One region of the Arthrobacter sp. 01T414 genome, then DNA from elsewhere that is predicted to be linked to it. Evidence: riboswitches for the same ligand, from Rfam matches in the RefSeq annotation. Region 1 holds a riboswitch; each other region holds the start of a gene.
What was found. Region 1 has a riboswitch for S-adenosylmethionine ahead of AC1DK9_RS00315 (DUF1737 domain-containing protein). Riboswitches for the same ligand answer to the same signal wherever they lie in the genome.
Positions count from the first base shown of each region.

Region 1 (10,326 bases):
CTGGACGAGCCCACCTTTGGCCAGGACGCCAACACCTGGGCGGAACTGGCCTCTTTCCTCTCCGAGCTCCTCGACGCCGGGACCGCGGTGGTCTCGGTGACCCACGATGCGGAATTCAGCCAGGTCCTGGGCGGCGCCGAGCTGAAACTCGGCGCACCCCAGCCGGACGGGGTGGCGGCCACATGAGGGACGCGCTGACCCTGCGCGGAAACCACGCTTTGCTGACCCGCGCCAACCCTTTGGCCAAGTTCTCCGGCGTCGTGCTCATCACGATCGCGCTGGCGCTCTCCATCGACTGGGTGTCCGCGTCCGTGGCGCTCGCCTCCGAACTGCTGCTCTTCCCGCTTGCCGGCCTGACCTTGGCCCTGCTCTGGCAGCGCGGCTGGCCGCTGATCCTCGCGGCGGCCGTGGGCGGCTGGAGCACCGCGATCCTGGCCCCGGACCATGGACGGATCCTGCTCGACGTCGGCATCTGGTCCATCAGCGAAGGATCGCTGCAGCTCGGACTGGGCTTCCTGCTGCGCGGCCTCGCGATCGCGCTGCCGGCGGTGCTGCTGATGAGCTGCACGGATCCTACGGACCTGGCCGATGCCCTGGCACAGCAGGCGAAGCTGCCGCACCGCTTCGTGCTGGGCACCCTGGCCGCGATGCGGCTGGTGGGGCTCATGGCCGAGGAATGGCAGACCATCGGCATGGCCCGGCGCGCCCGCGGTGTCGGCTCGCACGGTAATCCCTGGCAGCGGATGAAAGCTACGCTGGGGCAAAGCTTCGGCCTGATGGTCCAGGCGGTCCGCCGCGCTTCCCGGCTCGCGGTGACCATGGAAGCGCGCGGCTTCGGCGGGGCGCAGCGGACCTGGGCTCGGGCGGCCTCGTTCAGCCGGCTGGACGCATGGGTGGTCCTCGGCGGCCTGCTGATTTCCGGCGCTGCCGTGGCCGCGGCCCTCGCTGCAGGGACGTGGAATATGGTGTTTCTCGGGCAGCAGTAGCCGGCGGATCCCTGCCCTCCGACCCCGTCATTAGAAGAAATATCGCACCAGACGAATATTTTGTGAGCTTGCCTGCAGTGCAGGGGGTTTCGCGGCGTCGGATAAATCATCCGTGATATTGATTGATATATGACTCAACAGACTGCTGAACACGTCGGCGCCGTACTGCGGGACGCCCGCGGCGAAAAGGGCTGGACCCAGGGCAGGCTCGCGGCCGAGCTGGGAACCAGCCAAAGCGCCATCGCCCGGATGGAGCAGGGCAAGCAGAACCTGAGCCTGAAGATGATCCAGCGGCTCGAATCCATTTTCGGCCGGGCGATCGTCAAAGTCGGCCGGCCGCAGATGACCCACCTGCGCGTGGAAGGCGGACGGACGCTCTCCGGCGCCGTGGACGTGAACAGCAGCAAGAACGCCGGCGTAGCGCTGCTCTGCGCCAGCCTCATCAACCGCGGCACCACCGTCCTGCGCCGGCTGGCCCGGATCGAAGAAGTTAACCGGATCGTGGAGGTGCTGACCAGCATCGGCGTCGAGTGCACCTGGCTCAACGCGAACGACCTGCAGATCCGCCGCCCGGCCGTGCTGGACCTCGACTCGATGGACGTGGAGGCCGCCCGCCGCACCCGCAGCGTCATCATGCTGCTGGGCCCGCTGCTCGATGAGTCCGCCGAATACCGCCTGCCCTACGCCGGCGGCTGCGACCTGGGCACCCGCACCGTGGAGCCGCACATGCAGGCCCTGCGCCAGTTCGACCTCAGTGTGGAGGCAAAGTCCGGCTTCTACAGCGTGCAGGCGCCGCCCGCGGACGGCCACGACCGGTCCTTCGTGCTGAGCGAGCGCGGCGACACCGTGACCGAAAACGCCATCATGGCCGCGGCCCACCGCCGCGGCACCACCGTGATCCGCAACGCCAGCCCCAACTACATGGTCCAGGACCTCTGCTTCTACCTGCAGGGCCTGGGCGTGGAGATCGACGGCGTAGGCACCACGACGCTGAAGATCGCCGGCCGCCCGTCGATCAATGTCGACATCGAGTACTTCCCGTCCGAGGATCCGATCGAGGCGATGAGCCTGATCACCGCCGGCATCGTGACCAACTCCGAGGTGACGATCCGCCGGGTCCCGATCGAATTCATGGAGATCGAGCTGGCGACGCTCGAACAGATGGGGCAGCGCCTGGAGGTATCGGCGGAGTACGTCGCCCGCAACGGCCGCACCCGGCTGGTGGACGTCACCACCCAGCCCTCGGTGCTGCGGGCTCCGGAGGACAAGATCCACCCGATGCCCTTCCCCGGCCTGAACATCGACAACCTGCCGTTCTTCGCCGTGATCGCCGCCAATGCCCACGGCCAGACGATGATCCACGACTGGGTCTACGAGAACCGGGCCATCTACCTGACCGAGCTGAACAGGCTCGGGGCTCAGGTCCAGCTGTTGGACCCGCACCGGATTTACGTCAACGGACCCACCAAATGGCGTGCGGCGGAAGTCGGCTGCCCGCCGGCCCTGCGCCCGGCGGCCTGCCTGCTGCTGGCCATGCTCGCCGCGCGGGGCGTCTCCGAGCTGCGCAACATCTACGTGATCGAACGCGGCTACGAGGACCTGGCCGAGCGGCTCAACACCATCGGCGCCAAGATCGAGTACTTCCAGGACTGACTCCGCCGGCGACCCCGCCGTTTGGGGGTAGCGCGCCGGGGCGGGTGCTGACGCACAATGGTTGCATGCGCACCTTTGGCGTGGAGGAGGAACTGCTGATCGTGGATCCCGTGACCGGGGTTCCGTTGGCACTGGCCGACGCACTGCTGCGCGGGCTGAAACCCGCCGCTGCTGCATCCGCAGCGGCCACGGCGGGCCAGTCCGCTTCCGCCGCCGGCCCCGCTGCTACCGCCGCCGATCCGGACCATGACGATCCGGGCTTCAGCTTTGAACTCAAGCTGGAGCAGATCGAGACCCAGACCGTGCCCAGCCAGGACCACGGCGCGCTGCTGCAGCAGATCCGGCAGTCCCGGGCCTTCGCGGGCCGGGTTGCCCGGATGCACGGGGCCCGGGTGGCTGCGCTGGCCACCTCGCCGCTGGAATCTGCCACCCACACGACGCCCAACCCGCGCTACGCCACCATGCAGAAGCGGTTCGGCCTCACCGTCCAGGAGCAGCTGACCTGCGGGTTCCACGTCCACACCTCCATCGAGTCCCCGGAAGAGGGCGTCGCCGTCCTGGACCGGATCCGGGACAAACTGGCGGTGTTGATCGCGCTCAGCGCCAACTCGCCGTTCTGGAACGGGACGGAGACCGGCTTCGAGAGCTACCGCACCCAGGCCTGGAACCGCTGGCCGGCCGCTGGGCCCTCCATGATCTTCGGAAGCCTTCCCGTGTACCGTCGGGTGGTTACGCGGCTGCTGGAGAGCGGGGTGCTGTTTGACGAAGGGATGATCTACTTCGATGCCCGGCTGGCCCGGCACCACCCCACGGTGGAGGTCCGGGTCGCGGATGTCTGCCTGCGGGCGGAGGACGCGGCGCTGATCGCCGTCCTGGTGCGGGCCCTGGTAGAGTCCGCCAGCCGGGAGTGGCGCGACGGCGTGGATCCCGTCCCCGTGCCGACCGTGCTGTTGAAGATGGCCGCGTGGCAGGCCAGCAACTGCGGGCTGCGCGGGAAACTCCTCGACTTCGGCAGCTTCCGGCCCGCTCCGGCCGGCGAGGTGGTCCATGCCCTTGTCGACTTCGTCGCCCCCGTCCTAGCGGAGCAGGGGGAGCTTGAGCTGGCGCGCCGCGGCGTGGACCGGGTGCTGGCCAACGGCACGGGCTCGCAGCTGCAGCGCCAGGCGCTCTGCGCACCGGGGCTGGACACGCCCACCGACGACGCCGGCCTGGCCGCCGTCGTCGCCCATGCCGTCCGCGTCACGATGCTCGGCGCGGACGACGAAGGAGCATCGGAGCAGGCCGCGCTGCTCTCGCCGGTGCGCCGGAGCTAGACCTGCTTGAGTGCCTGTCCGAGGTCGCGGATCAGGTCCTCGACGTCTTCCAGGCCCACCGACAGCCGCACCACCCCGTCGCTCAGCCCGATCGCGGCCCGGCCCTCCGGGCCCATGGCGCGGTGCGTCGTGGTGGCCGGATGGGTGATGAGGGACTTTGAGTCGCCGAGGTTGTTGGAAATGTCGATGATCCGCAGCGCGTCCAGCAGCGCGAAGGCAGCCTCCTTGGCCGAGCGGCCGGGCGAAGGCGAGAGCTCCAGCGTCAGCACAGTGCCGCCGGCCTTCATCTGCTTGGCGGCCAGTTCGTATTGCGGGTGGGACGGCAGCAGCGGGTACTTGACCCAGTTGACCGCGGGCTGGGCCTCCAGCCATTCGGCGAGCCGCAGCGCCGAGGCGGAGGAGTGGTTCACCCGCAGGGCCATCGTCTCCAGGCCCTTGCTCAGCACCCAGGCGTTGAAGGCGGACAGTGCCGGGCCGGTGTGGCGCATGAGCTGCTTGACCGGGCCCTCGATGAATTCGCGGGTACCCAGGATCGCGCCGCCGAGGACCCGGCCCTGGCCGTCGATGTGCTTCGTGCCGGAGTACACGATCACGTCCGCGCCGAGCTCCCCGCAGCGCTGCAGCAGGGGAGTGGCGAAGACGTTGTCCACCACCACGGTCGCACCGGCGGCGTGCGCCAGTTCGCTCACCGCGGCGATGTCCACAATTTCCTGCATGGGGTTCGACGGCGACTCAAAGAACACGGCCGTCGTCGGAACGGCCAGCGCGGACCGCCACTGCTCGAGGTCCGGGCCATCCACGAAGACTGTCTCCACGCCCCAGCGCGGCAGGATTTCGTTGAGGATGACGAAACAGGAGCCGAAGAGCGAGCGGGCCGCGACCACCCGGTCGCCGGCCCCCAGCAAGGCGCCGAGTGCGGTGAACACGGCGGACATGCCCGACGCGGTCGCAAAGCACGCCTCGGTCCCCTCCAGCAGCCGGAGCCTTTCCTGGAACGTTGCCACCGAGGGGTTGCCGTAGCGGGAGTAGACGAACCGCTCGTCCTCGCCGGTGAAGGCGCGCTCGGCTGCGGCGGCGGATTCGTAGACGAAGCCCGAGTTCAGGAAAATCGGCTCGGTGGTCTCCTGGAACCCGGTCCGGTCGAGTCCGCCGCGGACGGCCTGGGTGTCCGGGCTCCAGCCCTGGGCGTCGGGATTGAAGCTCACTTAGTGCTTTCCTGGTTGGTGGGCAGGCCGCGGTTCTTCCAGCCGTTCACGGTCCGGCTGCCCGTTGGTCCGGGTTCACCCTCGAAGCCCTCCAGGACGTTGTAGGCGGTGAAGCCGGCCGCCGTGGCGGCGTTGGCGGCGGCGACCGAGCGGGCGCCGGAACGGCACAGAAAGACGAGCTCGGTGCCCTTCGCCTGTTGCTTCAGTTGTTCGCGCAGTTGCCGCTGGAGTTGCTCCAGGAACTGCGGGTTGGCGGCTCCGCCGGCCAGGCTCCACTGGACGAACAGCGGATCCTGCCGCTTTTCGGTGGCGGCCGCGGTGGCCGGGACACCGATCTGCGCCCATTCCCCCTCGGTGCGGACGTCCACCAGGACGGCGCCCGCCTCCAGCTTGGCCCAGGCTTCCTGCGGGCTCAGGTCTCCGGCGTAGCTCATGCGTGGCCCTCGCCAGCGAACTCCGCCCCGTCCAGCTCGTCCACCGCGTTGGCGACCGCGGCGTCGGCGCTCGCGATCGCGGCCGGCAGCACGAGCGCCTGGGCCACGATCACGGTACTGCCGTTGAACGTCGCGGAGGGGCTCCCGTGCAGCACGTAGCCCTCCGCCAGGGCGGCGGAGACACGCTCACAGAAGCTGCGGTCGTCGGGTCCGGTGAACAGGCGGTAGGCCAGTTTTTCCTCGGCCGGCGCCCCGCCGGCGGGGGACTGGGCGGGGGCTGTGGCGGGCACGGCGGATGCGGATGCGTCGGGCATGACGGATCTCCTTACTTTCACGCTTGCAGCTCGAATGGTCGATATGCCGAGTATTCACCTGAGGCACCCCGCCGCGAAAGGGAGGGTTGCCGACCGGCAAGTCAGGGCTTGGCGCCGGGTCTCATTACTCATTCAAAAACGTAGCACTGACGACGCCGGCCGCCACGGCGGCGTCGTCATGTTAAGTCACGCTCCCGCTGGCATGGCACCTTTCCCGGAGCGGTCCAATGTCGTAGTGTCACCGTTGACGCGCCTCCGGGGAACTGCCGGCGCCCATCCGCGCTCTCACACAATGAATTGGGGATCCACATGTACCTGCGACGCCTCGCGCCGATCGCGCTTTTGATGTCTGCCGCCGTCGCCCTCGCCGGCTGCGGCGGTTCGACCGCCCCGGCCGGGACGTCCCCCGCCGGAACGCCGAGCGCGGCAGCGTCCGCCACCGAGTCGCCGAGCCCGACCCCGACTCCCGAGGCAAGGACGTACACCAGGACGGAGCTGGCTGGAATCGTCGCCGGCCTTCGGGACAGCCAGGACAAGCGGCTGACCGCAATCCCGGCGGCCGAGCTGGAGAAGGGTATCGCCTCGTCCAAGGAAATGATGTCCTCGGTGGTAATCACCCCGAAGGCCTGTGCCGCGGTGGCGGACAGCAACGCCCAGATCCCGGCGGGCAGCACCTACGCCGCCGGTGGGTCGCAGTCGGCCAAGATGCGCGCCGTCACGGCAGTGACCCTTGTGGCAGTCAAGGATCCGGCAGTCCTGGCCAAGAACCTCGAGAGTTCCGCCAAGGTCAGCAAGGAGTGCGCCGACTTCACCATCGAGGTCCAGGGCCAGAAGGTCACGAACAAGACCGTGCCCCTGGACGTGAAGACCAATGCGGACAAGACCTATTCGACACTGATGGTCCAGACGCTGCCGAACAAGGAGACCATCAGCACCTTGGTGGTCATGGGAGTCACCGGCGGGTTCTCGGCCACGGCTGTCGCCACCGGACCGGATGTCACCAAGACGTCCGCGGCCGAGCTGACCCGGCTGGTCAACGACGCCGTCAGCCTGAGCGGCGCCCGGGGCTAAGCCCCGCTCTACTCGATCGTGGCGAACAGTTCGTTGAGCTCGGACGTGAGCTGCCGCCGCAGTTCGGGGGTGRCGATCTCCTTGCCGTCGATGTGGTTCACCGGCGCGAGAAGCCGGATGCTGGAGATGAGCCAGACGGCGTCGGCGTCGTACAGGTCGTCCGGGACGAGCGGGCCGTAGCCCAGCTCCCACCCGGCGGCCTTGGCCGCGGTGAACAGGGCGCCCTGGGAAGTGCCGGGAAGGATTCCGCTGTCCAGCTGCGGGGTGATCAGCCGGCGCACGGTGCGGACTCCGCCCGCGCCGTCGTCGCTGGTCTCCAGGTGCGCCAGCAGCACGGTCGACGTCGGGCCCTCCAGGACCCGGCCGTCGGCGGAGGTGAAGATGACGTCGTCCGCGCCCTGGTGGTGGGCGTACCGGAGCGCCGCCATGTTGACCGCATAGGACAGGGTCTTGGCGCCCAGCAGCAGCCACGGGGCGCGCTCGCCCACCTCGCTGTCGTAGCCGCGGTCCAGCAGGAGGACGTCGATGCCGGTCTCCCGTTGCCGGCGGCCGGCCTCCGGGGGAGGTGAGGCCTGCACCCAGCACGTCGGCGTGGGGGCGCCCTCGACGCCGCGGCTGGCGAGCAGCTTCACCACGACCTCGTCGGCTTCGCCGTCGCCGCTGACGGATTGCCCGGCCGACTGGGCCGTCCCGCCGCGGTATTCGCTGACTGCGGTCTCGATCGCGCGGCGCCAGGCGTCCTCGCCGGGGATGTCCAGCTCCAGCGCGCGTGCCGAGCCCGCCAGCCGGCTCAGGTGTGCCTGCAACTTGCGCGGGCGCCCCCCGACCACCAGCAGCGACTCGAAAATGCCGTCCCCGCGGGTGGCGCCCTGATCGGTGGCCATCAGCTGGGGCTTGGACGAGTCGGCGACGCGGCCGTTCTCAAACGCGGGATCGAGGAACACCAGCACCGTTGCGCGGGCCGGATCAGAGGCGGGGGTAGTCATGCCTTCAGCTTAGTGCGGGAGTTGACGGGATAGGATTTGACGGTTACCCGTTCCGGAACTGTTCCGCGGGTCTGGAACTTGAGGGGTTCACCTGTGCTGTGGCCATTTTCGCTTGCGGATTCGCTTCCGTCCTGGGTGATCCTGATCCTGACCGTCGTCGATCTCGGCATCCGGGTCCTTGCCCTCGGCATCATTCCCGGAAACCGGCGTCCGACCACCGCCATGGCTTGGCTCCTGATCATCTTCTTCGTCCCGGCCGTGGGCCTGGTCCTATTCCTGCTCTTCGGTAATTTCCGGCTCTCCCGCAAGCGCCGTGCTCAGCAGGACGCGGTGAATACCCGGGTGCGGGCCGGCACGTCCGAGCTGGCCACGGTCGAAAGCCACTATGACGGCCCGGAATGGGTGTCCTCCGCCGCGGAGCTGAACAAGACCCTCGGCTCGCTGCCGATGGTGGACGGCAACCACGTGGAGCTCCTGCCCGGCTACCCGGACTCCATCAAGGCGATGGCGGCCGCCGTGCGCGAAGCCGAGTCTTTTATCAACGCCGAGTTCTACATCCTGAGTTCGGACCACGTCACGGACGACCTGCTCACGGCGATGGAAGAGGCCGCCGAGCGCGGCGTCGAGGTCCGCCTCCTGTTCGACCACCTGGGCACCCTGCGGATCAAGGGCTACAGCAAGCTCATCGCCCGGCTCAAGGCCAGCAAAATCCGCTGGCGGCCCATGCTCCCGCTGCGGCCGGTGCACGGCCAGTGGCGCCGCCCGGACCTTCGCAACCACCGCAAGATCATGGTGATCGACGGGGAAGTCGCCTTCACCGGTTCGCAGAACCTGATCGAGCCCTCCTACAACAACCCGCGGCACCGCAAGATCGGCCGGGAATGGGTCGAACTGATGGCCTGCCTGCGCGGGCCGATCGTCACCACCCTCAACGTGGTGTTCGCCACCGACTGGCTCAGCGAGACCGACGAATCCCTGGAACACCAGCTGGCGCACAGGCCGGAAGCGCACCCCGGCAACATCACCGCCCAGGTGGTGCCCAGCGGCCCCGGCTTCATCACCGAGAACAACCTGCGCCTGTTCAACACCCTGATCTACTCCGCGCAGCACAAGATCTCGATCTGCAGCCCGTACTTCGTCCCGGATGATTCGCTGCTGTATGCGGTGACGACGGCGGCGCAGCGCGGCGTGGATGTTGAGCTCTTCGTCTCGGAAAAGGGCGACCAGTTCCTTGTCCACCACGCCCAGCAGTCGTACTACGAGGCCCTGCTGGAGGCGGGGGTGCGGATCTACCTCTACAAGGCCCCGTTCGTGCTGCACGCCAAGCACTTCACGATCGACAACGAGGTCGCCGTGCTGGGCTCCAGCAACATGGACATGCGCTCCTTCTCGCTGAACCTTGAGGTCTCGGTGATGCTCCTGGGTGAGGACATTGTGCGGCGGATCAGCGCCGTCGAGGACACCTACCGGGGCATCTCGCGGGAACTCACGCTCGAGGACTGGATGAAGCGGCCCGTGGGCGTCAAGTACGTGGACAACGTCGCCCGGCTCACCTCCACCCTGCAGTAGGCCCCTGCAATAGCCCGGCCGCCGGTGCCCCGGCGTGCCGCCTAGCCCGGCGGGAACTCCGCGCCGAGGGCCGAGAGCACGCCGAAGGCCTTGGTCCGAATTTCCTCGTACTCTTCCTGCGGCGAGGAATCGGCGGTGATGGCGCCGCCGACGCCGAGGGTGAGGGTGCTGGCCTGGTCCGCCCCGCGGGACACCACCAGGGTCCGGATCGCCACCGCGAGATCGGTGGCGCCGCTGAGCGAGAAGTAGCCGATCGCCCCGGAGTAGACCCCCCGCGGCGCGCCCTCGAGCCGGTCCAGGATGGCCATGGTGCTGACCTTCGGGGCGCCGGTCATGGACCCGGCCGGAAAGCAGGCCGCCACGGCTTCGGCCCGCGGCATGCCCGGCCGGAGGCGAGCATCGATGGTGCTGACCATCTGGTGGACGGTGGCGTAGCTTTCGATCGCACACAGCCTGCTGACCGACACGGATCCGGGCACCGCGAAGTGGCTCAGGTCGTTGCGGAGCAGGTCCACGATCATGATGTTCTCGGCCCGGTCCTTCGGCGAAGATTCCAGCTCGCGGCGCAGCAGCTCGTCCCGGGCGGCGTCGGAGGCCCGGCTCCGGGTGCCCTTGATCGGTTCGGCCCGCATCGCCCCGTCGGCGTCTATCCGCAGGAAGCGTTCCGGCGAGGTGCTGGCCACGGTGACGTCGTCCAAGCGCAGGTAGCTCGCGAACGGTGCGGGGTTGCGCCGGCGCAGCGCCAGGTACGCCTGCCACGGTTCGAAATCCCCGGCGGCCGCGGTGGCCGTCAGC
Region 1 covers NZ_JBFTQK010000001.1:72,877-83,202, forward strand. Annotated here, with positions in the region: gene AC1DK9_RS00285 (ABC transporter ATP-binding protein) at 1-186, shown strand, start outside; gene AC1DK9_RS00290 (energy-coupling factor transporter transmembrane component T family protein) at 183-986, shown strand; gene AC1DK9_RS00295 (UDP-N-acetylglucosamine 1-carboxyvinyltransferase) at 1,116-2,639, shown strand; gene AC1DK9_RS00300 (glutamate--cysteine ligase 2) at 2,705-3,952, shown strand; gene AC1DK9_RS00305 (O-succinylhomoserine sulfhydrylase) at 3,949-5,157, opposite strand; gene AC1DK9_RS00310 (rhodanese-like domain-containing protein) at 5,154-5,591, opposite strand; gene AC1DK9_RS00315 (DUF1737 domain-containing protein) at 5,588-5,905, opposite strand; SAM riboswitch class IV at 5,920-6,034, opposite strand; gene AC1DK9_RS00320 (hypothetical protein) at 6,215-6,976, shown strand; gene AC1DK9_RS00325 (aminodeoxychorismate lyase) at 6,985-7,962, opposite strand; gene cls (cardiolipin synthase) at 8,056-9,531, shown strand; gene pabB (aminodeoxychorismate synthase component I) at 9,573-10,326, opposite strand, start outside.

Region 2 (10,326 bases), on a different contig from region 1:
AAGGGACAGGGAGCCGACCGGGAGGCACTGCACCGTCCCGTCGGGAACGGCCGCCGTCGTGCGTTCGGCGCCGGAGGTATTGTTTTCGGGTACACCCATGCGGGTGACAGCAATCGTCATGTGAGGACCTAACTTCGCGCTTGCCCGCCGTCAGCTGACCGGCAGGCCAGGTCTTCACCCGGGGCACCCCGCCGCAAAAGGAGGGTTGCCGGCCAGCAAGCCGGGGCTGTCACTGGCACTCATGACCTGGCTCGATTCTACGAAACACGGCGGCGCAAGCGCGAAGATTGTGACGGCTGTGTGACCTCAGCCGTTCTTGGCCGCCCGGAAGCCTGCGTCGAGGTCCGCGATGATGTCGTCGATGTGCTCGAGCCCCACCGACAGCCGGACCAGGCCGGGGTGTACGCCGGCTACCGCCTGCTGTTCCGGCGAAAGCTGGCCGTGGGTAGTCGACGCCGGGTGGATCACCAGCGAGCGCACGTCACCGATGTTCGCCACATGGGAGTGCAGCTCAAGGGCGTCAACGAAACGCTTGCCGGCTTCCGCTCCCCCGGCCAGGTTGAAGGAGACGACGGCGCCGGTGCCTTTCGGGCCGTACTTGCGGCCGCGCTCGTACCAGGGGCTGGACGGCAACCCGGCGTAGGCGACGGACTCGACGTCGTCCCTGGCCTCGAGCCATTCGGCCACGCGCTGGGCATTGGCGACATGCCGCTCCACCCGCAGGCTCAGCGTCTCGATGCCCTGGGCGATGAGGAAGGCGTTGAACGGGGAGACGGCCGAGCCGAGGTCGCGCAGCAGCTGGACCCGTGCCTTGAGGATGAAGGAAAGATTCGCGCCCAGCGCCCCGTCCGACCCCAGGTCCCGGGCGTAGACCAGTCCGTTGTAGCTGGGATCCGGGGTATTGAAGCCGGGGAAGCGCTCCGGGTCCTTGCCGAAGTCGAAGTTCCCGGAGTCGACGATCACGCCGGCGATCGCGGCACCGTGGCCGCCGAGGTACTTGGTGGCCGAGTGGACCACGATGTCAGCGCCCCACTCGAGCGGCCGGATCAGGTAGGGGGTGGAGAGGGTATTGTCCACGATCAGCGGCACCCCGGCCCGGTGGGCCACATCCGCGACGCCTTCGATGTCCAGCACGTCCTGGCGGGGGTTGGATACCACCTCGCCAAAGAACAGCTTGGTGTTCGGCTGAACGGCCTCACGCCACTGTTTCAGGTTGTCCGGGTCTTCCACGAACGTCACGGAGATGCCGAACTTCTTCAAGGTGTGGGCCAGCAAATTGTAGGTCCCGCCGTAGAGGCTGGGGCTGGCCACGACGTGGTCCCCGGCTTCGGCGATGTTGAGGATCGCGAAGGTTTCCGCGGCCTGGCCGGAACTTAGCAGGAGGGCCCCGAGGCCGCCTTCGAGGCTCGCGATCCGCTGTTCCACCGCATCCTGGGTGGGATTGCCGATCCGCGTGTAGATGGGGGCCAGTTCGGCGAGCGCGAAGCGGTTGGCGGCGCTTTCGGCGCTGGGAAAGACGAACGACGTCGTCTGGTAGATCGGCAGCGACCTCGCGCCGGTGGCGGAGTCCGGCTCCTGGCCGGCGTGGATCTGGCGGGTTTCAAAGGACCAGGCGTTAGACATTTGGTGTGCTCCTAGGACTGGGCACAGGCCGCACCGGGCCCCGTGGGACCGGAACGGCTCAGGCGCCGCGCTTGCCGCCCGGCGGACGCCGGAGGGCCAGGTCTTCACCCGGGGCACCCCACCGCGCAAGGAGGGTTGCCGGCCAGCAAGCCGGGGCTTGGTGCTGGCACTCATGACCTGGCTTCAGTCTAGGAAGCAGCCCCGGCGGCCGAATAGCTTTGTGACAAAGATGAAGGACCGTTGCACCGGCACCCCGGACGCCACCCCTGAAGGAGAGCCCGCCGGAAAGCGCGCCCGGGCGGCCGGCTGATCCGCCCGATCGCCGCGGAAAATGACATCCCACCACGGTTAGGGCACCCTAAGCTGAGAGCTCCATCACAAAGTGCCAAGATGATGGCATGCGCATGGATCACGTCTCTTACGCCTGTGAACAGGATGGCCTGGCTGCCACCACCGAACGTATTGCGACCGCCCTCGGAGTCGAAGCCGTCAAGGGCGGAGTACACCCCCGATTCGGGACCCGCAACATGATCATCCCGCTCGCCGGGCACAAATACCTCGAGGTCGTGGAGGTCCTGGACCACCCCGCCTCGGACAAGGCACCGTTCGGGCAGGCAGTCCGCGCCCGCTCGGCAGCCGGCGGCGGTTGGATGGGCTGGTGCGTCGAGGTCGACGACCTGGCGCCCTTCGAGGAGCGGCTGGGCCGCTCGGCCGTCAATGGCAACCGCAAGTTCCCGGACGGTCGCGAACTGGTCTGGAAGCAGATCGGCATCCTGGGCCTGATCGCGGATCCGCAGGTCCCCTACATGCTGAAGTGGGAAGGCGACCCCGAGCTGCACCCGTCCAACGCCTACGCAAGCAGCGTGAAGATGTCTGCCCTCACGATCGCGGGCTCGGCCGAGCGTGTGACCGAGTGGCTGGGCGAACCCGTCGAGAGGCCGCTGGAGGATGTGGACGTGCACTGGCTGGCCCCGCACGGGACGCCGGGAATCATGTCCGTCACCTTCGAAACCGATTCCGGAGCCGTCACCATCTGACGCGTCTTCCCCGAAAAACTTCGGCCGCCAGCAGCGGGTGCCAATGATGCCACCCACCGCTGGCGGCCGAATTCGCTTCTGGGCCGGCCAGGCCGGTCAGTGCTTGAGCAGGTCCGGGTGGTGGACCTCGACGACGTTGGGGTGCGCCCGGAGCCGGTAGCGCAGGGCGTTGTCGCCGTAGGTCTCCAGGATCGGGCTGTTCGTGGGGTCCACCGAAAGGCCGCGGGCCTTGGCCTGGAACTCCGGGCTGACCGCGAGGCGCGGCATGGTGGCATCCAGCGCCGGGTTGTAGAAGAACGGCAGCGAGATTCTGTCGGTGCCGCGGAGGGGCGAGATCACCCGGTGCAGGGTGGCCTTGAGGTATCCGTTGGTCGCCAGTTCGAGCATCTCGCCGATGTTGACGACGAAGGTTCCGGGCACTTGGGGCGCGTCGATCCACTGGCCCTGGTACTCGACCTGGAGGCCGCCCTTGCCGGGTTCCACGAGGAGGAGCGTCAGCACCCCGCCGTCGCGGTGGGACCCCACGCCCTGCTTGGGTTCCGGATCGGACTCCCCCGGGTACCGCACGATCTTCAGCAGCGGGAAGGCCCGGGCGGCAAACGCCGCGTCGAAGGTATCTTCAGGGGCACCGAGGGACAGGGCCAACGCCCTCAGGAGGTCCAAGGAGATGGCGCTGAGGCGCTCGGTCCATTCGGTGACGATCTCCCGCATCTCGGGCAGGTCTTCCGGCCACAGGTTGGGACCCTCCAGCCGCCAGTAATCGGCGACGCCGGGGGCTTGATCCACGGTGTTGCGCTCGACGCCGATGTCGATCTGTTCGCGCCAGTCGACGCCGCCGTCCGTTATTTCGCCGCCGACGCGGGTGTAGCCGCGGAACTGCGGGCTATGGACATTCTCGATCGCGAGCTTCTGGCTCTCGGGTAACTCAAAGAAGRGTCGGGAGATGTCCAGCATGGCGTCCGTGAGTTCCTGCGGGACGCCATGGCCGGCCAGGTAGATGAATCCGACCTCGTGCATGGCATCGCGCAACTCGTCCCGGAACCGGGAGGCCTCCTCCGGGCCCGCGGCCAGGAGCGAGATATCCAAAATGGGCAATGATTCGAGCGTCACCGTCTATAGTCCTTTACAGCGAGTCTGGCAAGCCGAAGCCTGGAATAGCTCCAATGTTACGGACATGGCTGCGGCCACGGTGAGTCTCGTGTCGAAATATGTCATCCGGCTCGCGGCGCCCGGGCAGGCGCCGGTGTCAGCCCAGGCCGATGGCCTTGCCGAAGAGACTGAAGCCGACGAACGCCACGATGTCCAGCAGCGCGTGCGCGATCACCAGCGGCATGACCCGGCGCGTCCGGGTGTAGAACAGCGCGAAGATGACGCCCATGATGGCGTTGCCGATGAAGGGCCCGAAGCCCTGGTAGAGGTGGTAGCTGCCGCGCAGCATCGAACTGGCGAAGATCGCCAGCGGCATGCCCCAGCCGAACTTGCCGAGCCGGTCCAGCAGGTAGCCCACCACGATCACTTCCTCCACGATCCCGTGCCGGATCGCGGAGAGGATCAAAACCGGCACCGTCCACCAGTAGGAGTCCAGCGCGCTGGGGATGATCGCCGTCGTGATTCCCAGCGCTCGGCCGGCCGCATAGAGGCCGAGCGACGGGACGCCGATCAGGGCGAAGAGGCCCAGGCCCTGCAGCAGGTCCTTGCCGGGGCGGGCAAAGTTGAAGCCAAGTTTCCGGAAGGCCGAGGCGCCGGTGCCGCTGGACAGGCCGGCGGGCCGGTGCTCGGTCAGGAAGTAGATCACCAGCACCACCGGAACCAAGGCGAAGATGATGTCCAGCAACTGGTAGGTAAGGTCGAAATACTCGCGGCTGCTCTGCGAACGGTTCAGCGTCGAGGTGCCCTGCGCCAGCGGCGCCCGGGTCAGCTTGTCCAGCAGCTGCACCACCGAATAAACCGCCGACTGCCCCAGGGACAGGCCCAGGACAATCCAGACTTCTAGCCGCAGCCGACGGCGGGAGGGAACCAACATGGTTCTATCTTGCCTGCCGTTGCCGGGAGTTGACTGCAAGTGCCTATGCTTGGGCTGTGAGTGCGCCCGGGAAAATTTTCATGATCCGGCATGGCCAGTCCGCCGCCAACGCCGACACCTCGATCTACAACCGGGTGCCCGATTACCGGATCCCGCTGACCCCGCTCGGCGTCGAGCAGGCTACGGCCGCCGGCGAGCAGCTGCGGCGCCGGCTGGACGGGCAAAAGGTCTGCGTCTACGTCTCCCCCTACCTCCGGGCTTACCAGACCCTCGAGGCGCTCCGGCTGGGGTCCCTCACCGAACGCGTGATCGAAGAACCGCGGCTGCGCGAGCAGGACTGGGCGAATTTCCAGATAGCGGGCGACATCGAGGACCAGAAGGAGCTCCGCAACGCCTACGGCCACTTCTTCTACCGCTTCCGGGAAGGCGAATCCGGCTCCGACGTCTACGACCGGATCTCCTCGTTCATGGAAACGCTCTACCGGCACTGGTCCAAGCCGAACTATGCCCCGAATGCCTTGTTCGTGACGCACGGGCTGACCATGCGGTTGTTCTGCATGCGCTGGTTCCACTGGTCGGTGGAGTACTTCGAGTCCCTGAACAATCCGGACAACGCCGAGATCCGCACCCTCCTGCGCACGCGGCAGGGCAAGTACGAGCTGGACAAGCCGTTCAGCCAGTGGGAGCAGCGGCGGGTGGACGAGACCGTGCTGGACGCCCCGCCGATGTTCTTCTAGGTCTTGGCCGGTTCTTCTAGAGCGGGGGATGCTTCAGCGCGATGACCTGGTGGAACTTCCCGCTCGCGCCGGTCTGCTCCGGCGCCTCCTCCGCCCGGACCAGCTCCACGTTCGCCAGCCCCTGGCCGGCCAGGAACCCGGCCAGTTTGCTCGTCACGTCCTGCCATACCGCGTCCGTCCGGGCGTCTGGCCCCAGCTGGAGCCTGACCCGCAGCGACGCCGGGCCGGACTGGACCAGCTGGCAGCGCTCCACACCCGGTGCGTCGTCGATCGGGGCGGTGATGGCGAGGGGAAGGACGCTCACCGTTCCGCCGTCGGCGTTACGCAGATGCAGGATATCGTCGTGCCGGCCGGCCACGCGGACGGCTGGCAGCGGGTTGCCGCATTCGCAGGGGCCGGTTTTGGCGATCACGGAGTCCCCCAGGTCGTAGCGGATCAGCGGCTGGACCCGGTTGGCGAGGTTGGTCAGCAGCACCGTATGGGACGGCTGCCCCTCGGGCGTCGGCCGGTAGTCTGCCTCGACCGGTTCCAGGATGACCCAGTCGTTGTTCACGTGGAGCCAACCGCGGGGACAGTCCAGGGCGATGGGGACGAACTCCGAGGCCGCGTAGACGTTGTGGACCTTGGCACCCAGGGCGGCGGCCAGCCGTGGCGGGTCGCCTAGGGATTCGCCGCTGGATTCCACCAGCACCGGCCGGATGTGCAGCCGGCCCGCCTCCTGCTCCGCGGCCAGGAGTTCGAGCGCACTCGGGTAGGCGACCAGGAGGGCCGGATCGAAGCCGTTGAGCGCCTGCACCAGCGACCGAAGCGGCTGCTGCACCGAGATCAGGCGGTAGGCCCGGCGCCGGGCCCGGCTGCGGCGCCGTTCGGTCTCGAGCCATACGACGCCCGCGAAATGGCCGCCGGAGCCGACCACGACGGCGGTGCGGACTCGGCGCCGCAGCACGGCCAACAGGCTTCCGGCGTCGAGGGTGGTCCCGGCGGCGCGGGCGCCCAGGGCCCGGTAGCATGCGACGGCGGCGGCGTCGTGCACGAACAGTCCCGGATGGCCCGTGGTTCCGGAACTGGTGCAGACGAAGTACCGGCCGCGGTAACGGCTGCCGATCAGGGTCGGATCGGCGACGAAGGCCTCGAGGTCCGCCCGGGTGACGGCGGGGTCGGTGACCCAGTCGTCAAAGCGGGCCATCAACTCCGGTTTGGAGACCGGCGGCAGCACGCCCAGCGGCACGCTCTCCGGAAGGCCGCGGTAGAGCTCCCGGTAGAAGGGAGAGCTGGTTCGGGCGTGGGCCACGAGGGCAGCCAGCCGGACGTCCCGGCGCCGCGACAGTGCCCGCGGGCCGCCGCGCTTGGCCCGCAGCAGATCCAGGAGGATGCCTAGCTCCCTGGCTAACCCGGCCATGCTGTTCTCCCTTTGACCTCGTCGGTGTCTCTGACCTCGTCGGTGCCCTGGCTCCGGTGGGCTGGTCCGTCAGCGGGCGCGGACCCCGGCGCGCCAGACGGCGTGCGTGAGCGGCATACCCGGCCGGTAGGCCAGATGCGTGGCCGAGGGGGCGTTGAGCAGCTGCAGGTCCGCCCGGTGCCCGACGGCGAGTGAACCGACCGCCCGCTGGCCGTCGACGTCGTTCCCCGTCTCCCGGCCGAGCGCCAGCGCGCCCCCGTAGGTCGCGGCGCGGACGGCCTCATGCACGCTGAGCCGCATCTGCAGCACTGCGGTGGTGACGCAGAACGCCATCGAGCTCGTATAGGAAGTGCCGGGGTTGCAGTTGGACGCGAGCGCCAGCTGGACGCCGGCGTCGAGCAGTTCACGCCCCGGTGCCAGCGGCTGCCGGGTGGACAGGTCGCAGGCCGGCAGGCAGGTCGCGACCGTGCCGCGCTCCCCTGCCCCGGCCGCCGCCTCCCAGCCGGACCAGCTGTCCGCAAGTGCTTCGACGTCGCGCCGCGAGAGGTAGTTGACGTGGTCCACGCTCGCGGCCCCGAATTCCACCGCCAGCCCTACGCCCGGGCCCTCGCCGAGCTGGTTGCCGTGCACGCGCAGGCCCAGGCCGGCGTCCCGGCAGGCCGTCAGTACGCGGCGGGACTGCTCCTCGTTGAACGCGCCGCGTTCACAAAAAACATCTGCCCAGCGGGCGTAGGGCCGGACCGCGGCGAGCATCGGACCGCAGACCAGGTCCGTGTACTCCTCCGCGTCCATGCCCTCCGGGACCAGGTGCGCGCCGAGGTAGGTAACCTCGTCCGCGATCGTGGAGGCGATCCGGGCGCTGCGGGCCTCGTTCTCCACGTCCAGGCCGTAGCCGGTCTTGGTTTCGAGGTAGGTGGTCCCCTGCGCGACGGCCTCGGCCACGCGGCCCAGCGCAAGCCGGGTCAGGTCGAAGTCGCCCGCGCTCCGGGTGGCGCCGGTGGTGACCGCGATGCCGCCGGCGCTGTAGCTCTCCCCCGCCATTCGTGCTTCGAACTCCGCGGTCCGGTCGCCGGCGAAAATCAGGTGCGTGTGGGAATCCACCCAACCTGGCAGCAGGGCGCGGCCGGCGGCGTCGACGGCGTCGTCCGCGGCCGGGGCGTCAGCGGCGGCGCCGAGCCAGGCGATGCGTTCGCCCTCGATCACGATGGCCGCATCCTTCAGGACCCGGTGGTCCGCGTCCTGGGTCATCAGTTCGGCGATGTTGGTGATGAGGGTACTCATGGGTCCATTCTTCAGGCCCGGATGGACATCCGGGTCGCTGCCAGTGCCGCGGCTGTCCGGGATGCCGGACTGTCGGCCGGGAGCGGCTGCGCCGAACCCTGGCCGGCGAGGATCAGTTCCGCTGCAAGTTCGGCGATGGCCGAGGAGGTCTGGAAGCCGTAGCCGCCCTGGCCGGCGAGCCAGAAGAACCCGGTGGCCTCGGCGTCGAACCCCACCACGGGAATCCCGTCGGAGGCCTCGGTCCGCAGCCCGGTCCAGGCCCGGCTGACGTTGCCTATTCCCATCGTGGTGACGGTGTTGAGCCGGGTGATCAGCGCTTCGATGTCGCCCGGATACGGCCGGGCATCCTCGGGGGCGCTGGGCACGGTCTCGGACGGCGAGATCAGCACCTGCCGCCGCCCGTCCGGGCGGAAGTAGAAACTGCCGGCGGACGCCACCATCGGGCAGCCCTGCGGGAGCGGGTGTTCGACGTCGACAATCGCCGCGGTGCGGCGGTAGGGCTGTAGCCCGAGTTTCTCGACGCCGCTGAGGACCGCGAGTTCGTCCGCCCAGGCTCCGGCGGCGTTGACCACGACGGCGGCCTCGAAGCCTTCCTGCCCGGCGCCGAGCTCCCAGCCGGAGCCGAGGCGCTGGGCAGAATGGACCCGGGCGCCGGTGATGATGTCCACGCCGGCCTCGACGGCCCGCTCCCTGTGATCCTCCAGCAGCAGGGACGCGTTGCAGGCGAAGGACCCGGAGTCCAGCCCGGCCGCCTCGAAGGAGTCCGGTTTGAGCGCGGGGCAGATCTCGAGGGCCTCGGCGTGGCTGATCCGGTGCATGAAGCCGCTGGCCTGCTGTTGGACGGCCTCTTCGTCACCGATCAGCATGAAGCGGCGCGGCGAGAGCACGGGTTCGGGCCGCGTGCCCTCCTTGGTGCCGATGAGCTCCAGCGTGCGCATGGTGAGCTCCTGGACCACGGGCGGCCCGTAGCTGGGGATCAGCTGCCGGGCCGAGCGGGCGGAGGTGTGGTACCCCAGCGTCTGCTCGGCCTCGACCAGGGCCACCCTGCATTTTCCGGCAAGGGCGGAGGCCAGGGACAGGCCGGCAATGCCGCCGCCCACGATCACGACATCGTATGTAGCTGACATGCCTCCATCCTTGCACCCGGCAGGAGGTCACGTCAGTACTTTCCGCTAGGCGGACGACGGCAGATCCGCCGCTAGGAGGCCGCGGCCACCGCCTCGCGGCTGGCCACGAATGCCTGGACGCAGCTCTCGACGTCGTCCGCGCTGTGTGCGGCGGAGAGCTGGACGCGGATGCGGGCGGCCCCCTTCGGCACCACCGGGTAGCTGAAGGCGGTGACGAAGACGCCGTGGGCGAGCATCGCGTCCGCTACCTTGGCGGCCATCACGGCGTCGCCGAACATGACCGGGACAATGGCGTGTTCGCCGTCGAGCAGTTCGAAGCCTTCCTCGCCCATCCGGCGGCGGAAGAGCTCCGCGTTGCTGAAGAGCTTGGCGCGCAGTTCGCCGGAGTTCTCCACCAGGTCCAGGGCCTTCAGCGTGGCGGCGACGATCGCCGGGGCCAGCGAGTTGGAGAACAGGTACGGGCGCGCCTTCTGCCGGAGCATGGCGATGACCTCGCGCCGGCCGGAGACGTAGCCGCCGGAGGCCCCGCCCAGGGCCTTGCCGAAGGTTCCGGTGTAGATGTCCACCCGGTCCGAGACGCCGGCGTGTTCCGGCGTTCCGGCACCGGTCGCACCCATGAAGCCGACGGCGTGCGAGTCGTCCACCATGACCATGGCGTCATACTTTTCGGCGAGGTCGCAGATCGCTGCGAGCGGTGCGAGGAAGCCGTCCATCGAGAAGACGCCGTCGGTGACGATGATCTTGCGGCGGGCCGGGTTCTCCTGCGTCGTGGCCTCGATCAGCCGGGCCTCCAGGTCCGCCATGTCCTGGTTGGCGTAGCGGAAGCGCTGGGCCTTGCAGAGCCGGATGCCGTCGATGATCGAGGCGTGGTTCAGGGCGTCGGAGATGACCGCGTCCTCTGGGCCGAAGAGCGATTCGAAGACGCCGCCGTTGGCGTCGAAGCAGCTGGAGAACAGGATGGTGTCCTCGGTGCCGAGGAACTTCGACACCCGCTCCTCGAGGGCCAGGTGCAGGTCCTGGGTGCCGCAGATGAAGCGCACGCTGGCCATGCCGAAGCCGCGCTCGTCCATGGCTTCCTTGGCGGCCGCGATGATCTCGG
Region 2 covers NZ_JBFTQK010000003.1:95,290-105,615, forward strand. Annotated here, with positions in the region: gene metX (homoserine O-acetyltransferase MetX) at 1-120, opposite strand, end outside; SAM riboswitch class IV at 132-247, opposite strand; gene AC1DK9_RS08975 (bifunctional o-acetylhomoserine/o-acetylserine sulfhydrylase) at 307-1,623, opposite strand; SAM riboswitch class IV at 1,686-1,801, opposite strand; gene AC1DK9_RS08980 (VOC family protein) at 2,022-2,660, shown strand; gene AC1DK9_RS08985 (isopenicillin N synthase family dioxygenase) at 2,757-3,770, opposite strand; gene AC1DK9_RS08990 (CPBP family intramembrane glutamic endopeptidase) at 3,907-4,683, opposite strand; gene AC1DK9_RS08995 (histidine phosphatase family protein) at 4,764-5,420, shown strand; gene AC1DK9_RS09000 (phenylacetate--CoA ligase family protein) at 5,437-6,819, opposite strand; gene hutI (imidazolonepropionase) at 6,889-8,100, opposite strand; gene AC1DK9_RS09010 (NAD(P)/FAD-dependent oxidoreductase) at 8,112-9,227, opposite strand; gene AC1DK9_RS09015 (glycine C-acetyltransferase) at 9,299-10,326, opposite strand, start outside.
Region 2: it holds a riboswitch for S-adenosylmethionine, as region 1 does, so the genes downstream of both, AC1DK9_RS08975 (bifunctional o-acetylhomoserine/o-acetylserine sulfhydrylase) here and AC1DK9_RS00315 (DUF1737 domain-containing protein) in region 1, are expected to answer to the same signal.

Region 3 (10,326 bases), 950 kb from region 1:
CGTTGCGGAAATCAACCGCCTCGGCGGCGACGCGGAAGAAACCGAGGACGGACTCATCATCCGGCCGGCGACGCTGCACGGCGGCGTCGTGCACAGCTACGCCGACCACCGGATGGCCACCGCCGGTGCCATCCTGGGACTCGCCGTCCCCGGGGTCCAGGTCGAAGACATCGACACCACAGCCAAGACAATGCCCGGTTTCCCGCAATTGTGGACGGCCATGCTCGGCCAGACAGGCACCCCAGACAAGGACGCCGCCGGTGGCACGCAGCACTGATTCCTGGGACGAATCCGACGTCAGGATCCGCCCCAACAAAAAGGGCTCCCGCCCCCGCACCAAGGACAGGCCCAGCTACGACGACGCCGTCACCGGCCGGATCGTCACCGTGGACCGGGGCCGTTACACCGCCGTCGTCGGTGAGGGCACAGCCGACGAACGCAAGATCATCGCGGCCCGGGCCCGGGAGCTGCGACGCAATCCCGTGGTTGCCGGGGACTTCGTCTCCCTCGTCGGGGACGTCAGCGGCGAACCCGACACCTTGGCCAGGCTGGTCAAGATCCAGGACCGCCGGACGCTGTTGCGCCGCAGCGCGGACGACACGGACCCGATCGAGCGCGCCGTCGTCGCCAACGCCGACCAGCTCGTCGTCGTCGTAGCCGCGGCAAACCCGGAACCGCGCACCGGTTTCATCGACCGCGCCCTCGTGGCCGCCTATGACGCCGGCATCGATCCCCTGCTGCTGGTCACCAAGGCCGACGTCAAGGATCCCGCCGAGCTGCTGGCCAACTACCAGCACCTCGACTTCCCGGTCATCATCTCCAAGACGGCGGATTCGGCCGCCTCAGGCATCGACGCCCGCTCCGACGACGGACTGTCCGCCCGGTTGGACAAGGCCGCGGTCTCGCAGCTGCGAGAGCACCTCGACGGGAAAGTAACCGTCATGCTGGGCCACTCCGGCGTCGGCAAATCCACCATGGTGAACGCCCTCACCGGGGCCGAACGGGCCACGGGCGGCGTCAACGCCGTCACCGGCCGGGGCCGCCACACCTCCTCCTCGGCGCTGGCGTTGAAGGTCAGCGATGCCCCGGCCGGCAGCTGGATCATCGACACTCCCGGCATCCGATCCTTCGGCCTGGCCCATGTGGACCCGGACCGGATCCTGCGCTCCTTCCCGGACCTGGCACCGGGCACCGACGACTGCGAACGAGGCTGCAAGCACGACGCCACCGCCGTGAACTGCGGAGTGGACGCGTGGGTGCAGGGCGGCCACGCGGGCCCGTCGGGACCGGCCCGCCTTGCCTCCCTGCGCCGGTTGCTCGGCACGGATCCGCGGATGGAAGCGCAGGAAACCAAGGAACTCGGCAGCGTCTCCTAGCAGCGCCCACTAGGCAGGCTGCGACGTGGCCTCCCCGTCCTCGGGGCGTTTTGACGGTAGTTTGGAAGCATGAGCCAACCAGCTTCGAGCTACAACGATGACCTGCGCCTTGCCCATGTACTGGCAGATTCCGTAGATTCCCAGACCATGAGCCGCTTCAAGGCGCTCGACCTTCGGATCGAGACGAAGCCGGACCTCACCCCCGTCACCGACGCGGACAAGTCCGCCGAGGAAGCCATCCGCGGCCAGCTTTCCCGCTCCCGCCCGCGCGACGCCGTCCTCGGCGAAGAGTTCGGCAGCTCCGGCCACGGCTCGCGGCGGTGGATCATCGACCCGATCGACGGCACCAAGAACTTCGTCCGCGGCGTCCCCGTCTGGGCCACCCTGATCGCCCTTGTGGACGAAGGAGAACCCGTGGTCGGCGTCGTCAGCGCCCCCGCCCTGGGCAAGCGCTGGTGGGCCGCTAAAGGCGCCGGCGCGTACATGGGCCGCTCACTGGCCGCCGCCACCCGGCTGAAGGTCTCCAACGTCTCGCGGCTCGAGGATGCGTCCCTCTCCTACTCCAGCCTCGGCGGCTGGAAGCAGCGCGGAAACCTCGACGAGTTCCTCGGCCTTACCGAAGAGGTATGGCGCACCCGCGCCTACGGCGACTTCTGGTCCTACTGCCTCGTGGCCGAGGGCGCCGTCGACATCGCCTGCGAGCCGGAGCTCAACCTCTACGACATGGCCGCGCTCGTCCCGATTGTGACGGAGGCCGGGGGCCGCTTCACCTCGCTCGACGGCGAGGACGGACCCTTCGGCGGCAACGCCCTGGCCACCAACTCGATCCTGCACTCGGAAGTCCTGAAGCGCCTCAACCCCGGCCTCGACGACCTGCTCTAGTGTGGCGCGCCAACGGCAGTCCGTAACACTGCGCTTCACATTCCGGCCTGCCTTTTCGGCGCGGCCGGCCATGTCCTAGGCTCGAAGCAGGTCACGAGTGCCAGCGCTAAACCCCGGTTTGCTGGCCGGCAACCCTCCATTCGCGGCGGGGTGCCCCGGGTGACGACCTGGCCGGTCCGGAGCGGACCCGGCAAGCGCGGATCCCCTGTGAGCGGGGTCCTTTTCGAGCGAGGTCCCATGACGACTGCCACCATCCCCAGCCACAGCACCTCCCCCGCCGCCGTTGGCGACGCACGTATCGACGCCGCCCGCCAGCCGCTGTCCGCGGTGTCCGGCGCTGAAATCCAGGCCCCACTGATCCAGGGCGGCCAGGTCCGCTACGCCAACCTGGACTACGGAGCCTCGGCCCCGGCACTGTCCGTGGTGTCCGCCTACCTGAACGAGATCCTGCCGTACTACGCCAGCGTGCACCGCGGCGCCGGGTACGCCTCCCAGCTGAGCACCTCAGTGTACGAAAACGCCCGGAACATCGTCCGCGACTTCGTCGGCGGCCGGCCGGACGACTCCGTGATCTTCACCCGGAACACCACCGACTCGCTGAACCTGCTGGCCGGCTGTTTGCCGGCCGACGGCGGCCGGCACACCGGCGAGGTGCTCTACCTGGACATCGAGCATCACGCCAACCTGTTGCCCTGGCAGAACGTCCCGCACCGCAGCGTCGTGGCGGCCCCCACCCTGCGCGGCACCGTGGAGCGGCTGCGGGCGGAACTCGCCCTTGGCGGCGTCAACCTGCTCGCCGTGACCGGCGCCTCCAACGTCACCGGCGAAATCCTGCCGATCCGCGAGCTGGCCGCCCTGGCGCACGAATTCGGTGCCCGGATTGCCGTCGACGCGGCCCAGCTCGCCCCGCACCGCCGCATCGACATCGCCGCGGACGACGTCGACTACCTCGCCTTCTCCGGCCACAAGCTCTACGCCCCGTTCGGCGCCGGCGTGCTGGTGGGACGGCCGGACTGGCTGGACGCCGGCACCCCGCATCTGGCCGGCGGCGGCGCCGTACGGGACGCACGGCTCGACTCCGTCAGCTGGACCACAGGCCCAGCCCGCCACGAGGGTGGCTCCCCCAATGTCCTGGGTGCGGCCGCGCTGGCCCGTGCCAGCCAGGTCATCGAGGCGCTCGACGAGCAGCAGTGGCACGCCCACGAGGACGCCATCCGCTCCTACCTGGTCGAGGGGCTGCAGCTGATCGACGGCGTGAGCGTCCACCACATCTTCGAGGACACCGCCCTGGCGACCGGCCCCGGGACGATCGGCGTCGTCAATTTCTCGGTGGCCGGTTACGACGCCGGACTGGTCGCGGCCTACCTGTCGGCCGAGCACGGCGTCGGACTGCGCGACGGGCGGTTTTGCGCGCACCCGCTGCTGAAGCGGCTGGGCCTGCCCGCCGGGTCGCTCCGCGCCAGCTTCGGCCTCGGGTCGCGGCTTGAGGATGCCGAGCGGCTGCTCGCCGGAATCCGGGAGCTGCGGCGGAACGGCCTCGGCTGGGACTATGTCGTGGACGCCGGACGGTGGGTGCCGGCCAACGACACCCGCAGCTACCCGCACTGGGCGCCCAACACGCCTGGCACTGCCGGCGCCGCCCCCTGCACCGCCGACTAAGGGCTCCGGGGTCCGGCCCCGTGCGGTAAATTCGGATGGTACTTACCAAAAGCTGCCGAAGGAGATCGCACGTGGCACGCGGCGGCCCCAAACTCCACCACCACCGGCGGCAGGAGCTCGGCCAGAGCTTCCAGGACGGCGGCGAGCACTACGACCGGGTCCGGCCTGGCTATCCGGCGGATTCGGCCGACTGGCTGATACCCGCAGGGGCCAGCGACGCCGCCGACCTGGGCGCGGGGACCGGCAAGTTCACGACCCTGCTGGTCGAGCGCGGGCTCCGGACCGTGGCCGTGGATCCGTCCCTCGACATGCTCGAGCAGCTGCGCCGGGCCCTGCCGGGCGTCACCGCCGTCGAGGGCACCGCCGAATACACGGGCCTGCCGGCGGAGGCCTTCGACCTGGTTACAGTGGCGCAGGCCTGGCATTGGTGCGATCCGCTGCTGGCCAGCACCGAAGCGGCACGGATCCTGCGCCCGCACGGTGTGCTTGGCCTGGTCTGGAACCAGTTGGATACCTCCGTGCCCTGGGTGCACCGGCTCTCCCGGATCATGCACGCCGGGGACGTCCACAAGCCCCACTTCAGGCCGCCGCTGGGTCCCGAATTCACCGGGCTGCAGAGCCACCTCACCCGCTGGGAGGATCCGGTGACCACCCGGGACATCATGGAACTGGCCAAGTCCCGGAGCTACTATCTACGGGCCGGCGAGGCTACCCGCGCCAAGGTGCTCGGCAACCTCGACTGGTACCTGCACGAACACCTCGCGCACGGCCCGGATGAGATGGTGGCGCTGCCCTACCTGACGCAAAGCTGGCGCGCCACCAAAGCCTGAGGTTTCCGCATTGCACCGTCGCCGCCGCGACGCCTATGATTTCGGTGTGCCTAACTTTTGCGTGTAGGCACTCAGGAACTTCTTGGGAGCCCGCAGTGCTGGAAACAACCGGACACGAACCCCAGCCCGCAGGGCACCCGCCTGCCCGCAGGATCCGGGGTAGCCGCCGGGCCCTCCTCGGTCTGCTCGGCCCCGCGTTCGTGGCCGCTATTGCCTACGTGGACCCCGGCAACGTCGCCGCGAACCTCACGGCCGGCGCCCAATACGGTTACCTGCTCGTCTGGGTGCTTGTTGCCGCCAACGTGATGGCCGTGCTGGTCCAGTACCAGTCCGCGAAGCTCGGCATCGTCACGGGCAAGAGCCTCCCGGAGATCCTCGGCGAGCGGCTCAGGCCCGCCTGGCGCCGTGCTTTCTGGGTGCAGGCCGAAATCGTGGCCGCGGCGACGGACCTGGCCGAAGTGGTGGGCGGCGCGGTGGCCCTGTATCTGCTCTTTGGCCTGCCCCTCCCCCTCGGCGCCGTCATTGTCGGCGGCATTTCGATGGCCCTGCTCGCGGTGCAGAGCCGGAACCAGCAGCGTCCGTTCGAGTTCGTCATCATGTTCCTGCTGGGCATCATCACCGTCGGGTTCCTGGCCGGGCTGTTCATCAGTCCGCCTGACCCGGGCGGCGTCGTAGCCGGCCTGGTTCCAGGATTCCAGGGCCCGGACACCGTGCTGCTGGCCGCGAGCATGCTCGGCGCCACCGTGATGCCGCACGCCATCTACGTCCACTCGGCGCTCTCCCGTGACCGGCACCGGCCCAATCCCCATCTCCACGTCCCGCCGCACGCCATTGCCCGGCTGGTCAAGGCCACGCGCTGGGACGTCGTCGCGGCGCTGGCCGTCGCCGGCATCGTCAACATCGGAATGCTGCTGCTGGCCGCGTCCACGCTGGGCGGCGAAGGGGGAACGGACACGATCGAAGGCGCGCACGCCGCCATCACGGCCAACCTCGGTCCGGTGGTGGGCGTCGTCTTCGCCGTCGGCCTGCTCGCCTCCGGCCTGGCTTCCACCTCGGTGGGCTGCTACGCCGGCGGCACCATCATGCAGGGCCTGCTCAAGATCCGGATTCCGCTGATGACGCGCCGGGTACTCACCCTGGTTCCCGCCGTCGTGCTGCTGGCCGTCGGCTTCGACCCCACCTGGGGACTGGTGCTCAGCCAGGTGGTGCTCAGCTTCGGCATTCCCTTCGTACTGGTCCCTTTGGTGGTGCTGACCAGCAGCAAGACCCTGATGGGCCAGTTCGCGGACGGCCTGACCCTGCGCGTCGCCGCCGTGGTCAGCGTTGTCCTGGTGGTGGCGCTGAACCTGGTCCTGCTGTGGCTCACCTTCACCGGTGCCGCCGGACGGTAGGCTTGGGGCTGTGAAGACCAGTCCGCCCTCCTCCTCGATCGAGGACTACGTCAAGGTCATCTACTCCTTCACGGAGTGGCAGGACAAGCCCATCACCTCCACGCAGCTGGCCCAGCGCCTCGGCGTCGCGAACTCCTCGGTCTCCGAGATGGTCCGCAAGCTCAAGGACCAAGGCCTGGTGGACCACAAGCCGTACAGCGCCGTCACCCTGACCGCGGACGGCGTGCGGCTGGCCCTCTCCATGGTCCGGCGGCACCGGCTGATCGAGACCTTCCTGGTCCAGGAGCTTGGCTACCGCTGGGACGAGGTCCATGACGAGGCCGAACTGCTGGAACACGCCGTCTCCGACACCTTCATTGAGCGGATGTCCGCAAAGCTGGGCAACCCGGTCCGCGACCCGCACGGGGACCCCATTCCGGCAGCAGATGGTTCGGTCCTGATGCCGCCGGCGTACCGGATGAGCGAGCTCGACGACGGCCACACCGGCCGGATCACCCGGATCAGCGACGAGAACCCGGAACTGCTTCGCTACCTCGCTGCGGAGCAGATCGACCTGGACGCCGACGTCGAGGTGCTCGGCCGGAAGCCGTTCGGCGGCCCGCTCGTGGTCCGTATCGGCACGGGAGCGGCGCTGCGCGAAATCGACCTCGCCGACGAGGTGGCCTCCGCGCTATGGGTACACAGCGACGCCGCCCACTCCGGCTGCAGCGTCGCCCCCTAGTCCGCCCGGCCGCCCGCGTCCTGGCTCTGCCCCTGCTCCTGCCCCGGCGGCGGATTCCTGATCCCGACGGCGGACGCCAGGGCGCCCGCGATGAAGAGTCCCGCGGTGACCGCCGCTGTGCCGTGCAGGCCCGACGTCGTAATCACCGGCCCGGTGATGAGGCCGGCAAAGGCGATGGCCACCAGGCCCGCGATACGGGCGACCGCGTTGTTCACCGCCGATCCGATGCCGGCTTCCTCCGGATCCACGGCTCCCAGGATGGCCGAAGTCAGCGGCGCCACGGTCACGGCCAAACCGACGCCGAAGACCACCAACCCGGGGAAGACCTGCGCGAAATAATCCAGCGGCAGTCCGATGCCCATCAGCATGACGAAACCCGCCGCGCAGAGCAACGGCCCGGCGGTCATGAACCAGCGCGGGCCGAACCGGCCCGAGAGTGCCCCGATTTTGGCTGAAAGCAGGAGCAGGATCAGGGTGGACGGCAGCAGGGCGAAGCCGGCGGCCGTGGCGCCCAGGCCGGCGACCTGTTGCAGGAAGAGCCCCAGCACGAAGAAGCCGAGGTTCAGCGCGCCGTAGATAACGGTGGTGGCGATGTTGCCCCAGCCGAAATTCCGGATGGCGAAGAGCCGCAGCGGCATCATCGGCGCCGGGGTCCGCCGTTCGTGGAGCAGGAAGGCGGTGAGACCGGCGACGCCGAGCACCAGCGGCAGCCAGACCTGCGGGGCGCCCCAGCCAAGGGTCCCGCGTTCGATGAAGGCATAGACGATGCCGCCCAGTCCGATGATCGCCAGTACGGTTCCGGCGACGTCAATGGTGCTACCGGGCGCGCGCCCCAGGTCCATCTCCCGGAGCTTGCGCAGGGCCGGCCACACGGCAACCGCCGGAACTATGTTGAGGAAGAAAATGACCCGCCAGGTGAACACGTCCACGGAGATACCGCCAAGTACGGGGGCCGCCACGATGGCCCCGGACGTCCAGGCGGACCACTTGCCAATCGCTGCGGACTGGGCCGGGCCGCTGAACACGGTCACGATCAGGGCAAGCGAACTGGGCACCAGCAGGGCTCCGGCGACGCCCTGCAGCCCGCGGGCCACAATCAGCGACTCCCCGTTCCAGGCCAGGCCGCAGAGGATGGAGGTGGCGGTAAAGCCCGCGAGACCCCATTCCAGGACCCGCACCCGGCCAAATTGGTCCGAGAGCGATCCTGCCACGAGGATGAGTGCCCCCAGGGTCAGCAGGTAGGCGTCCACCACCCATTGCTGGACCACCAGGCCGCCGCCGAGCTCCCGGTTTATCGCCGGGAGGGCAAGGTTGACCACCGACCCATCCAGAAAAGCAATGAAGGACGCGATGATCGCCACGTACAGCACGCGCTTCTCAAGGCTGGACATGGCTGCGGCGGGAGTGCCGGACATGGCTGCTGCCTTCCTCACTGCCCGTTTGGGGGCGGGCGCCGGGTTTGGGATGAGCCTAGCACCGGCCGCTCGGCAGCTGTTGATGTGCCGGAATCCCGTAAAGTTGAAGGATGGTTACGAGACGTGAAGCTGCCCAGATCCTTGATATTCCGCTGGAAATGGCGCACCGCCACGGCATTCCGTCCCGCTTGTCCGACGCCGAACTGGATGAACTGCTGGACAGCCCTCCTGCGTGGCTGCTGCAGTCCCGGGCCAACCGGACGGGCAAACGCCCGGTTTGGGTGCAGCTGACCTGTGCCGTCTGCGGCTTCTCCGAAACCGCCCGGCCCAAGAAGTGGTGGCCGGAGTTCAGCTACATCTGCTGCGCGCACCACGCCCCGTACGAACTGCCCGCCCTGCACGCCGGGCTGGTCCGCAGCGAGTACGAGGGCGTCGGGAGCCGCTTCATCGGCATCGTGGACGTCGCGGTACCCGAGGCGTAGCCTTAAAAGCACGGGCTCATCCCGGGCCCCCACCTTTTAGGGAGCGCGAAATGCCTGATAAGTCGCCGCACCGGCACCTGACCAAGAAGCCGGTCAAAACCATCAAGGAAAAACGGGCCGAGAAGAAGGCCAAGCACATCGTGGACGAGCACACAGATCCGGTGGCCCACATCAAGAAGCGTTGATCGGCGCCCGGCGTCGGACGCAACGCAGTACCAGCACAACAAAAAGGCCGGAAGCTGATGCTTCCGGCCTTTTGCTACGGGGTGGAACTCCGTTGCCGGGGCTCCCTATGTGGAGATGGGGGGAATTGAACCCCCGTCCGATGTCGTGTTGTCAGGGCTTCTCCGGGCGCAGTTTGCGTCGGATTTTCTCGGCCCCAGCCATCCTGCAAACAGGTGGCTGATCCGGGCCCAGTCATCTAAGAGTCCCGTTCACCCCGATGACGGAGGTAAACAGCAGTGGCTATCTAAATGACGCCAGGATCCGGGGCAATAGCAACCTCGGGCTGACGGACTGTCTTACTGCTTAGGCAGCGAGAGCGAAGTCAGTGCGTTTTGATTCGGCACTTATTGGTTTGCAGACAGCGTTTACGAGATAATTCTGCATCCTCGGCCCGCTTCACCTGTCGCGACTAACATCGTCGAAACCGATCATCCCCGTATTTTTTTACCAAACCGGTCGGGATCTGCTCGATCCTTCCCGGACTACCAAGCATAACGCACCCCAGCGGGGATTCATTCCCGCCGGTTCCGGAACCGTCGGCTAGCGCCGGTTCCGCTCGCGCATGACGCGCAGGGCCTCGCGCTTGTCCTGCTGCTCACGCAGCGTCTGGCGCTTGTCGTATTCCTTCTTGCCGCGCGCGACGCCGATCTCGACCTTCGCACGGCCATCCACGAAATACAGCTGCAGCGGCACGATCGTAAAGCCGGACTCGCGGATCTTGTGCGAGATCTTGGTCAGCTCCTCGCGGTGCAGGAGCAGCTTGCGACGCCGCCGGGCGGCGTGGTTGGTCCAGCTCCCCTGGTGGTACTCGGGGATATGGATTCCCTCCATCCACAACTCGTCGTTGTAGAAGGTGCAGAAGCCATCCACCATTGAGGCGTGGCCCTCGCGGAGGGACTTGACTTCGGTGCCCATGAGCGCGATGCCCGCCTCATAGGTGTCCATGATGTGGTAGTCGTGCCGGGCCTTGCGGTTGGTGGCCACTACCTTCCGGCCACTTTCTTTAGGCACGGTGAAACTCCTTAGTCGATGGATCGGGTTAGTTCCAGTTTAGAGCAGGCCCATCGGGTCGACTGCCTGGCCATTGACCCACGTCTCGAAGTGCGAGTGGCAGCCGGTTGAGTTGCCGGTGGTCCCGGAGTAGGCGATCAGCTGCCCCTGGCTTACCTGCTGGCCTGCCGAGACCACCACGGAGGTGTTGTGGTAGAAGATCGTGGTCAGCGAGTTGCCCTGCACGACACCGTGGGAGATCTTCACGTGGTTGCCGCCGCCGTCGTTCCCCCACCCTGCGGAGAAGACAGTTCCGGCCGCCGGGGCGTAGACCGGGGTGCCGCAGGGGGCACCG
Region 3 covers NZ_JBFTQK010000001.1:1,019,421-1,029,746, reverse strand. Annotated here, with positions in the region: gene aroA (3-phosphoshikimate 1-carboxyvinyltransferase) at 1-277, shown strand, start outside; gene rsgA (ribosome small subunit-dependent GTPase A) at 261-1,376, shown strand; gene hisN (histidinol-phosphatase) at 1,446-2,258, shown strand; SAM riboswitch class IV at 2,348-2,461, shown strand; gene AC1DK9_RS04785 (aminotransferase class V-fold PLP-dependent enzyme) at 2,496-3,917, shown strand; gene AC1DK9_RS04780 (class I SAM-dependent methyltransferase) at 3,989-4,747, shown strand; gene AC1DK9_RS04775 (Nramp family divalent metal transporter) at 4,846-6,138, shown strand; gene AC1DK9_RS04770 (metal-dependent transcriptional regulator) at 6,149-6,859, shown strand; gene AC1DK9_RS04765 (MFS transporter) at 6,856-8,274, opposite strand; gene AC1DK9_RS04760 (hypothetical protein) at 8,385-8,756, shown strand; gene AC1DK9_RS04755 (hypothetical protein) at 8,807-8,941, shown strand; RNA gene ssrA (transfer-messenger RNA) at 9,049-9,417, opposite strand; gene smpB (SsrA-binding protein SmpB) at 9,522-9,992, opposite strand; gene AC1DK9_RS04740 (peptidoglycan DD-metalloendopeptidase family protein) at 10,032-10,326, opposite strand, start outside.
Region 3: it holds a riboswitch for S-adenosylmethionine, as region 1 does, so the genes downstream of both, AC1DK9_RS04785 (aminotransferase class V-fold PLP-dependent enzyme) here and AC1DK9_RS00315 (DUF1737 domain-containing protein) in region 1, are expected to answer to the same signal.